Regions from separate parts of the Bacteroides xylanisolvens genome, predicted to be linked through region 2. Evidence: riboswitches for the same ligand, from Rfam matches in the RefSeq annotation. Region 2 holds a riboswitch; the other holds the start of a gene.
The links. A riboswitch is a leader RNA that binds a small molecule or an ion and turns the genes downstream of it on or off. The one in region 2 is predicted to bind cobalamin.
Positions count from the first base shown of each region.

Region 1: it holds a riboswitch for cobalamin, as region 2 does, so the genes downstream of both, INE92_RS10445 (TonB-dependent receptor plug domain-containing protein) here and INE92_RS14005 (TonB-dependent receptor) in region 2, are expected to answer to the same signal.

Region 1 is NZ_CP072216.1:2,423,549-2,428,523, reverse strand. It holds gene INE92_RS10445 (TonB-dependent receptor plug domain-containing protein) at 1-1,992, opposite strand, end outside; cobalamin riboswitch at 2,176-2,376, opposite strand; gene INE92_RS10440 (DUF5106 domain-containing protein) at 2,643-3,587, opposite strand; gene INE92_RS10435 (tetratricopeptide repeat protein) at 3,663-4,975, shown strand, end outside.
Region 2 is NZ_CP072216.1:3,275,930-3,280,904, reverse strand. It holds gene INE92_RS14020 (ABC transporter ATP-binding protein) at 1-324, opposite strand, end outside; gene INE92_RS14015 (FecCD family ABC transporter permease) at 321-1,337, opposite strand; gene INE92_RS14010 (ABC transporter substrate-binding protein) at 1,334-2,467, opposite strand; cobalamin riboswitch at 2,593-2,803, shown strand; partial or broken gene INE92_RS14005 (TonB-dependent receptor) at 3,015-4,975, shown strand, end outside.

The DNA.
Region 1 (4,975 bases), 850 kb from region 2:
ATATTTCACAATCTCGTAATTCTTATCCATCAGGTTCAATACTTCCACGCTGAAAGAGGTAGTGATTTTTCTGATCTGAAAGTCACGGTTTGCAGAAATGCTGTGGTCGCTATAACTATCCAATCGGTTTTCGGCAATGTTTTGTCCTAATGCATAGCGTTTTCCGGAAAAAAGGAATGAATAAGACAGATTGATCCACGGTGTTTCGACGCCTGCCTGTCCCGAAGCGGAGACGCGGGGAGTGTAGGCTATTTGATGTTTGTATGTCGATTCATACGTGTTCGGATCGGGCGGGGTGACATCTAATGCTCGTTGGTATGTGTAGTTACCCGAGAGGTTGATGCGTATTTTATCCCAAGGTTGGAGGGACAGGCTTCCTGTGGCATCAATGCCTTTGATGTCAACTTCACCCAGATTCTTCATGCTCCATACGGCAAGGTTTTTGGTAGGGTAGGCGATAATTTTATCTGTCACTTTGTTATAATAGGCGTCAACGGTTACTGACAGATAGGGTAGGAACGGGCATACATTTTTATTGTATGTCAGTCCGATGTTGTATTGTTTGGCCTTTTCCGGCTTTAGTTGGGTGTTGCCTACTTCTTCGTAATATAAGTCGTTGAAACTTGCCAGACGGAAAATGTCTTTATAGAAGAAGCGGACACGGAATTCTTCATGCCGGAAAGGTTTGAAAGCGGCACTTACATAAGGGGTTAGCTTACGGTGATTGCCGGCACTACCGCCTTTCTTCACATCTTCATTGATAACGGTTGCCAATGCGGATGCGGAGATTGTTAACCAGTCATTTACGTATTTTCCGGCGAATGCTGTTAGCCATGAGTAACGTGTGGGGTGTACAAAGTTGGCTAGATCGGCGTTCATGGTGTTGATGCTTCCATCTGTGGAAAGTGAGAAAGAGAGGTTGCTCAACAGTCTGTATAGTACAGAAGCGGAAAGGTAATATTCCTGCTGGTAATAGCTGTTTTCTGTTTTCTTTAAAGAGTTCTTGGTATCGGGGTCCAGATAACGTTGATAGCTCCAATTCCACTTGGCAGAGGTTTGGAACACCCATTGCCGGCTGAATTCTTTCTTGTATTGACTTTGGATGAATGTGTTTTTATCCCACAAGTGTTGTGTGGAATGGTCGTTATAGAAGGTTGTAGCTTTGGGTAGTCCCCGGGAGGACTGAAAGTAGTAGGCTTTCAACCGCCATTGTTCTTTATCGGAGAAGTTGCCGTAAAGTCCGGCTTCGGCACGGAATGTCTGTACGTCTGTATTCTTTCGTTTTTCACGTGAGGACAAGTCTTCTGCCGCATTTCCATAATGTAGTGTGTACGGATAATGTCCGTCGGAGGACATCCATTCGCCATTGGCTGACATGCTCCATGTCTTATTGAATTGTTGTTCCAGTAGCAGGGAGGGATTGATTAATCCCCAGGAGCCGGTTTTGAAAGCTCCAGCTATATTGGTCTTTTTGCCTTTGGTGAATAGCGGCGTGAGTGTCTGTATATTCAATATGCCTGCTGACGCGAAGAAGCGGGCAGGTTGGAAGATGTTATCGCTTTGTCCGTTGTTTAGAGAAAGGCGGTCTACGTTGTCGAGAGAGAAACGCCCGATATCTATTTGTCCGGTTTGGCAGTCGGTCAGGGTGATTCCGTCATAACCGACAGCGGTATGTTGGGCTCCCAGGCTTCGTATGGATACTGTTTTCAGTCCGCCGATACCTCCGTAATCTTTTACGGTCACTCCGGCAAAGTGTTTCACCGCGTCGGAGACTTGCAGGGCGTGCAGGTTTTTCAGGGCGTCTTTGGAGAAGACTTGCAGGGGAGCGGTTGAGCGTACTTCGCGGGTCTGATAGATATCTGATACTGTTATTTCGGGAATAGAATATGTATGTGTCGTATCTACCTTTTGCTGTTGTGCAAAAAGTGGTATGGATAAGAATTGGCAGCTGAATGCTGCAAAGATCACTTTATTAAATGTTCTTTTCTTCATTTATTCCTTTTTCAGTCTGTTACTGTTTAAAAGTGTCCGGGCGAAATCCCTTCGACCGGACACGCATAAATAAACTTGGCAGAGTTTATCCGTTTTAACACACTTTCTCTGAATCAGAGTGATGAATGAAATGATAGACGACTTGTCCGGTTCATTAGACTCAACGCTTTTTCCTCGAAAGCAGTGAAACTTATTTGCATGGTAGGTCTTCTGACTTATTCCTGTTACAAACGCCTTCCCGGATTGGTCTCCAGTGGCAATGAGTGAATTGCTTGTAACTTATATGGAACTTACAGCAGCGGGACTGTTCAGGACTTGCACCTGATTCCCTTTTAATTGCTTCCCCCGCATGGGAGTCGCAAACCAATGCGCGACAAAGATAGGGAGTTTATTTGTTTTTTCCAAAGGGATGTTCTTTTTCTTTCGTCTTGATACGAAAGAGAAAGAACCAAAAAGAAAGAATCAAGGCTGCGTTTTTTCAGCTACTCCGGTGCTTCCTTCGGCTAAAGGGCAGAAACTCGCTACGCTCAAACAGTCTGCCCTTTTTGACGCCGAAGAAAACACCTGCGCTTGACGCTGAAAAAACGAGGCCGGGAAACCATGCGGCGTGAGCGGTGTGGCATGGGCACGTGTGTGGGCGGCGTGGGGGCTTATTGTTCGCCTTTCATTAGCAGGTATTCTTCGATGGTTTGCGCGGGAGCATCTTTCAGAAGTACTGTCTTATCCTTGTTTAGAAGGTAGAGGGTAGGGATGGCTTTCAGGTCATACAGTTGTTGTTCCTTGATAGCGAAGGTCTTATCATATCCGTTAACCCATTCTTTGGGGAATTCATTTAGGTGTTTTCGCCATTCGTCCAACTCTTCGTCGGGATAAATGGAGAGGACTGTTAGTCTCTTTTGTTCCAGAAGTTGATTGATGATAGGGGCGTTTTTTAATGCTTCGATTGTCTCCGTGCAGGCATGGCATCCCGGGTTATTGATAAATAATAAGGTATAGTCCGATTTTTGTTGATAAAGAGAACCCTGTGTGCCGGAAGCTAATGTATAGTTAAAATTCAGTGCTTTGGTTCCGATACGGTTTTTCTGAGCCAGTTCGCGACGGGCTTTGGGACGTACCTTTTCTATTTCTTCCAGTACGGGAGAAGCCAACATGGCATCCAGTACAGGGATATAAAACTCTTCGTTACGCATCGGGGAGTTAGGGTCGTATAGATATTTGTCTGCCAAATCAGTGATGTAAGTGAATACTTTCTTATCCACGTTTGTCCGTTCGATTGTTTTCTGCATAGCTTGCTGTGCAGTTTCTAATGGAACATGGTTCAGTATATCACAATAGTCTGCCCAAGCTTGTTCGGTCACTTCGGGATGATGGACATAATTGGTATCGGCAAAGTTTACGTTATCCCAATAGTGCTTTACTAGGAAATCTGCCCGTAGCTCGGGTGCTGTCAGCATTGGCGGGATGGTAGGTAGCGTAAAGGAGGTGATGGTATCTTTGGGAGCTTCTTTGGAGTTTTGGCTGGATGCATTCCCGCTTTTGCAGGCGCAAAGCAGTAGAATACAGAAGACTGGGATAAGATTTATATTTGTTCTCATAACTTGCTGAATTGTTTTCAATTTACTATTGGTGAGCAAAGATAAAAAAACTATGTGTGAAAATGCACTGTTTTAATGAAAATGCTATATTTGTGTCGGCAAACAAACATACAATGCATATCTATGATTAAATCCACCTACATATTCTTCGTTTTTTTTATGCTGACGGCTGTGTGGAGTTGCAACCGACCTTCTGACATGCAGCGGGAACATCCTGCCGTTTCTCCCACATTCTATGCCGACAGTCTTCGTACATTGGGGCGTGGTATCCGCTTGATTAAGGAGGAGAAGGAAAGTCTGGCTTTCCCGCCGCTTGATTCCGTGTTCCGGCTTCCGGTGGACGATGTGCTCACTACCGAAGAATTGCGCCGTTTATCTTCCGAATCTCTCCGCCGGTTAATGATATACTTCAATCTGATGATGAACTTTGAGTCCGGCTATCAGTATTTTGATTCGTTGGAGCGGGCGAAACACCCCGTTGTCTCCCGTTATTGCCGCAGGGAACTGTGGGTGGTAAAGGCGCAGATGCTTATGGCGCTCGACCGCCATGCGGAGGCGGTGGACTATCTCAACCGGGCGATGGCACTGAAAGATGAGAACAACGACCCGTTGAGCGAGATATTTTGTACAGCTACGGCAGGCATCACCTATATGGGTGTCGACACTATCAGCACTCGTGCCGAGTCCGCTTTCCGTAGAGCCTGCCGAGTGGCAGAACGCTCGGGCCTAAGCAACTATTGGCTTTATCCACAAGCTATCGGGCGGCTTGCCGATATATACCTTCAGCAGGGGAAGTATGAAGAAAGTATCTCCCTCTGTCGTGAAGCTATCCGTCTATGTGAGAAGTCGGGCAGCTATCACGGCAAGCTAGTGGTGGCGGAGATTCTGACGGAAGCCTACCGCCTGCTCGGGCTCTATGATGAAGCGTTTCGCTATTGTGCCGTAGGAACGGGCGAGCCGGCACGTGCCGAAGTTGACAATAACTTGATAGGTCGTTTCTTCATTGCGAAGGCGGAGATACACAACAATCTGAATCGCCCCGATTCCGCACTCCTGGTTCTTGCGCAGGCCGACAGTTGCTTTGACCGGACGAAGAACGACTACTATCATTTGATGGTGCAGATAGACCGGATGTATTATCTTGCCGCCTTTCCCGACTCTGTGAATGTGGCTTTGAGAGGCTTTGCCGCACTTGAAGGTAAAGTTCCCCGTCACCGCCTGCCATATTATGACTATTATTACGGTGCCACTCTTGCCCGCGTCGGTAAATGGTTGGAGGCAATCCCCCTGCTTCGGAAATCTATTGGCGAGTTGAAAGATATATCCGAGCTTCACCCTGCTTCGGAAGCGGCGGAATTGTTAATGGAAGGCTATCGCCACACGAGGCG
Region 2 (4,975 bases):
TCCGATCCAGTTGGTATAAGGAGCGCGTCCCAATGCGACTACATCTTTACAACGCAGGTTGGAAATGCGTACTTTGTCGGTGGTTACAAAACTAATCTTCCGGGCTAATTTCTCCGGTTTCAGTGAAGCGATGTTTTTCCCATGCAGGATAATTTCTCCGTTTTTAGGTGTTTCCAACCCCATGATGGCGCGGAGAAGCGTGCTTTTTCCTGTACCATTCCGTCCGAGCAGTGCGACAAGCTGCCCGCCCGTGATATGGGTGGAAACTTTCTCCAGCAATATACGTTGTTCGTATCCTAATGTCAGATCTTTTAGTTGAATCATTTGAATATACGCAAGTTTTTACCTATTACCCATAAAATAACCGGAACACCCAATAGCGCAGTGATGCAATTCACCGGTAATAGAAACTTCTTGGCTATGATGTCACAAATCAACATCCCGATCAACCCTGTCAGCATCGTACCCGGCATCAATATCCGGTGATCGGCGTTGTCAAACAGGATCCGTGTGATATGTGGGATAGCCAGCCCGATGAATCCTACCGGACCGCAAAAGGCTGTGACCGTTCCTGTCAGTAACGCTGTAGATATAAAAATAAGCGTTCTTGAGCGCTTGATATTCATTCCCATGGTGCGTGCATAATTTTCACCAAGCAACAACAGATTCAGTGATTTGATGCAGGCGATGGATAGTAGTAATCCTATGCATATTACTGGTATCATAATCGTTAATTGCCCTGTCGTGATGTGGCTAAGTGAGCCCAAAGACCAGAGTGTGAACATTTTCAGTTGTTCTGCAGAACTTAGGTATTGTAATATCTGGATGATAGCTCCCGCCACGTAACCTATCATGACTCCCATAATCAGTACACCTAATATATTTTTTACTTTTCGACTAATGATGGCTACTCCCAGCAGTATGGCGGAAGTCCCTATCCACCCCGAACCTACAATACCGACTGATTGCAGAAAGGGAAAATCTGTCCAACCGAGAAGCGGGGCGCCTAGTATAAACAATGCCACTCCAAGACCCGCCCCGGAGCTCACTCCCAACAGGTAAGGATCTGCCAGAGGATTCTGGAAGACTGTCTGCATTTGCAGACCGCTAACCGAAAGCGCTATACCTATCAATGCAGCCACTATGACGCGGATAAAGCGGATGGAGAGAATTATATTGCGGGTGGTTTCGTCACATTCCCCCCCGGTGAGTACTGTCCATATCTTTGATATAGGGATGAAAGTATCTCCCGTTGCCATATCTATTAATAGTAATAAAATGGCAACTATTCCTAATGCGATGAATAATAGAGCGGTACGTCTGCGGGATTGTTTCATTCCAGGTGTCTGTAATAATAAGGTGAATCGGAAACGAGTTCCGGATGGAAAATATGAATCAGATCACGCAACACCACGTCAGGACGAACAACTGCCGATTCCCAATAATCATTGCCTCCTGTCGATGTCAGTCGCAGGTTATTGTTGTAGACTGTCTTTTCCCGGACGGCTTTAGCATCTGCAAATTTAGGATTGACAGCTTTTAATTCATCTAATGTGGTGACCGAACCTACATTGATCCAATAATCTGCCTTTTGTATCAGTCCGTAGGCTGTTTCCAAGCCGATAGGAGTTGAACTGTTGGAATTGTTCTCTTTGTAAATGTAGTCTGCTCCAGCGTCTGCGATTAATTGTGCCATGTAACTTTGGGTGGAAGGCATTACCCAACTGTCGTTCCACGGAGTGTTGAACATAACGGTAGGGTGTTGGCTGATGGAGTCGGTGAGAGCTTTTAAGGCATGGTAGCGTTTCGGGATTTCCCGGAACACCTCAATCCCTTTCTTCCGGTTGTCAATCAATTCGGAAAGAACAACCATCCACTCGGCTTTTCCTAGTGGAGATTCTTCCAGATATTCTCCCATATATATATAAGGTATAGCTAATTCTTTCAATTTATCTGTAACAGCTGTTTGAGCATCACCAATGCCATATAATAGTACGACGTCCGGCTTTAATCCCAGCAACAACTCATAATTCATTTCCGCTCCCATATCTTTGATTGAATCTTTGTGAGCTAGAATGTAAGGATTAGACACGTAATTGATGCCGGATACTCCGACAATACGTTTGAGTTCTCCCAATGCATCGAGCATGGCGATGTAGGAAGAAGACATACATACGATATTTCTAGCTCCGGCAGGAATGACAGGACCATTAAAACCTGCAGGAGCTTGCTCTCCGTTGCGCGAAATGAAATAGGACATTTTTACGTCCTGTGCTCCTTGCCATGGATTGGAAACTTGAATGAGGGTACTGGCCGCATTGTCTGCCCCCAGGATTTTAAATCCGGAAGCGTATTCGGGAGTATATATATCCTGATTGAATCTCTCCAGAGATGTTTTATTACGTGATATACAGCTTGCCAAAAAGAAGAGGCATAGTAACGCGATAGTTGAGATTGGAGATTTCACTTTTATACAGATTTTAATTAGAAAAAAGATTAGTGGATGCTCTCGAGTGGCAAAGATAGGACTAATTATTAGTTTGTTTTTATTTTCATTAGAATTTTCTTCTGATTTGTTTCTATTTGATGTATCTTTGCCGCAGAAATTTTGGTGTCATTCGTCCGATGCTACGGAAGAATGGTGAAAAGGGAATCAGGTGTAAATCCTGAACAGACCCGCTGCTGTAAGCTCCGCCAGAAGTTTTCCTACAATACTCAAATCCACTGTCTCGCTTTGGAGAGATGGGAAGGGCGTTAGGAAAATGGAGTAAGTCAGAAGACCTGCCAAAATTGAATTCTTGAAACTTTCCGGGATTAGAGTTTGAAGAGTGCAGTTTTTAATTCAAAATACATCTTTAATTGCTGATGTGAAGTTTCAGAAAGGAGAAATATGCCTTTTTGAATGTTCCATTATACGGGGGAGAAGTACGTATATTGGTTTGAGTATGTAGAAAATTGCATCCTTGCTGTAACCCTATGAAAGTTTATTATTTAAATTAATAAACAGGAGGATTATGTTCAGGCAGATTCATTTTAGAGTATTTTGGATAGGATGCTTTTTGAGCATGTTTTTATTACTATCAGCACAAAGTAAACTGGATAGCTTACACCATCTTCATGAAGTAGTAATTACTGCTAAAATTAATAAGGAAGTGATTCCGGTGCAGTCTTTATCTGGTGATAAGTTAGAAAAATTAGCCGTACATTCGGTTGCAGATGCCATACGCTATTTTTCGGGAGTACAAATAAAGGATTACGGTGGAATAGGAGGATTGAAGACCGTAAATATCCGAAGTATGGGGACGAATCATGTCGGAGTGTTCTATGATGGCATTGAATTGGGGAATGCACAGAATGGAGTGATTGATTTGGGACGCTTTTCTTTGGATAATATGGAGGCCGTTACTTTATATAATGGGCAGAAAAGTGCTATTTTCCAGCCGGCGAAAGATTTCGGTTCTGCCGGTTCTATTTATCTTCAGTCGAGAACGCCTGTTTTTCAGGCGAATAAGGCTTATCATGTAAAAGCTGCTTTTAAAACAGGTTCCTTTGGCGTTGTCAATCCATCTCTACTTTGGGAACAGAAACTAAGTGAGAATGTAAGTGCGTCACTTAGTACTGAATATATGTATACCACCGGAAAGTATAAATTTACTTATGCAGTAGCTGGGGGATACGATACTACGGGGCAGTCCGCCGTAATGGCGATGTGAATGCTTTACGCACGGAAGGTGGTTTATATGGTAAAATAAAAGGCGGTTACTGGCGCACAAAAGCTTATTTTTATAATTCAGAACGTGGGTATCCCGGTGCTGTTGTGCGGAATCGTTTTTCACATGAAGATCGCCAATGGGATACCAATTTCTTTCTTCAGTCTTCTTTCAAGAAAGATTTTGGTGAAGCATATAGTCTGTTGTTGAATACCAAATATGCATATGATTATTTACACTATTTGGCAGATCCCAGAAAAGAGGAGGCTACTATGTATGTAAATAATACATATCGTCAACAGGAGGTTTACTTGTCAATGGCTAATAGAGTCACTGTTCTTCCTTTTTGGGATATAAATCTTTCAGTGGACTACCAGTGGAATAAGTTGAATGCCAATCTGACTGATTTCCCTTATCCACGGCGAAATACGACGTTGGTGGCAGCGGCTACCTCTTTGCATTTTGATCGTTTTAAGTTTCAGGCTAGTGTCTTGGGAACTTTCGTGCATGAGAACGTTGCTTCGGATACTACTTCAGCTGGGAATAAAATGGAATTTACTCCTACTGCCATCGCTTCCTATAAACCTTTCAAGAATATTGATTTTAATTTGCGTGCCTTTTATAAGCGGATATTTCGTATGCCGACTTTAAATGATTTGTATTATACATTCATAGGAAATATCAAATTAAAACCAGAATATACAAATCAGTATAATATTGGATTCACTTATCAGAAGTTATTTACCGGAACATGGTTGCAAGCCTTGAATGTTCAGTTGGATGCATATTATAATGAAGTGGAAAATAAAATAATAGCTACTCCTACCAATAATTTCTTTCGTTGGACAATGATTAATTTGGGGCTTGTTGAAATAAAAGGAGTGGATGTTGTTTTACAAGGAGGCTGGAAATTAGGTGATAATTGGACCTTTGACAGCCGCTTATCATATACTTATCAGAAAGCACAGGATTTTACTGATAAGTTGGATGAGGATACATATGGAGGACAAATATCGTATATACCTTGGCATAGTGGCTCGGCTATACTAAATGCTGAATATAAATCATGGGAACTAAACTATAGTTTTATATATATAGGTGAGCGCTATGGTATTTCGGCCAATACTCCGCATAATTATTATCTTCCCTGGTATACAAGTGACGTGTCTCTGGCAAAGAAATTCAATTGGAAAAAGAAGGATTTCAAGTTGGCTTTGGAAGTCAATAATATTTTAAATCAACAATATGAAGTGGTGAGGGCTTAT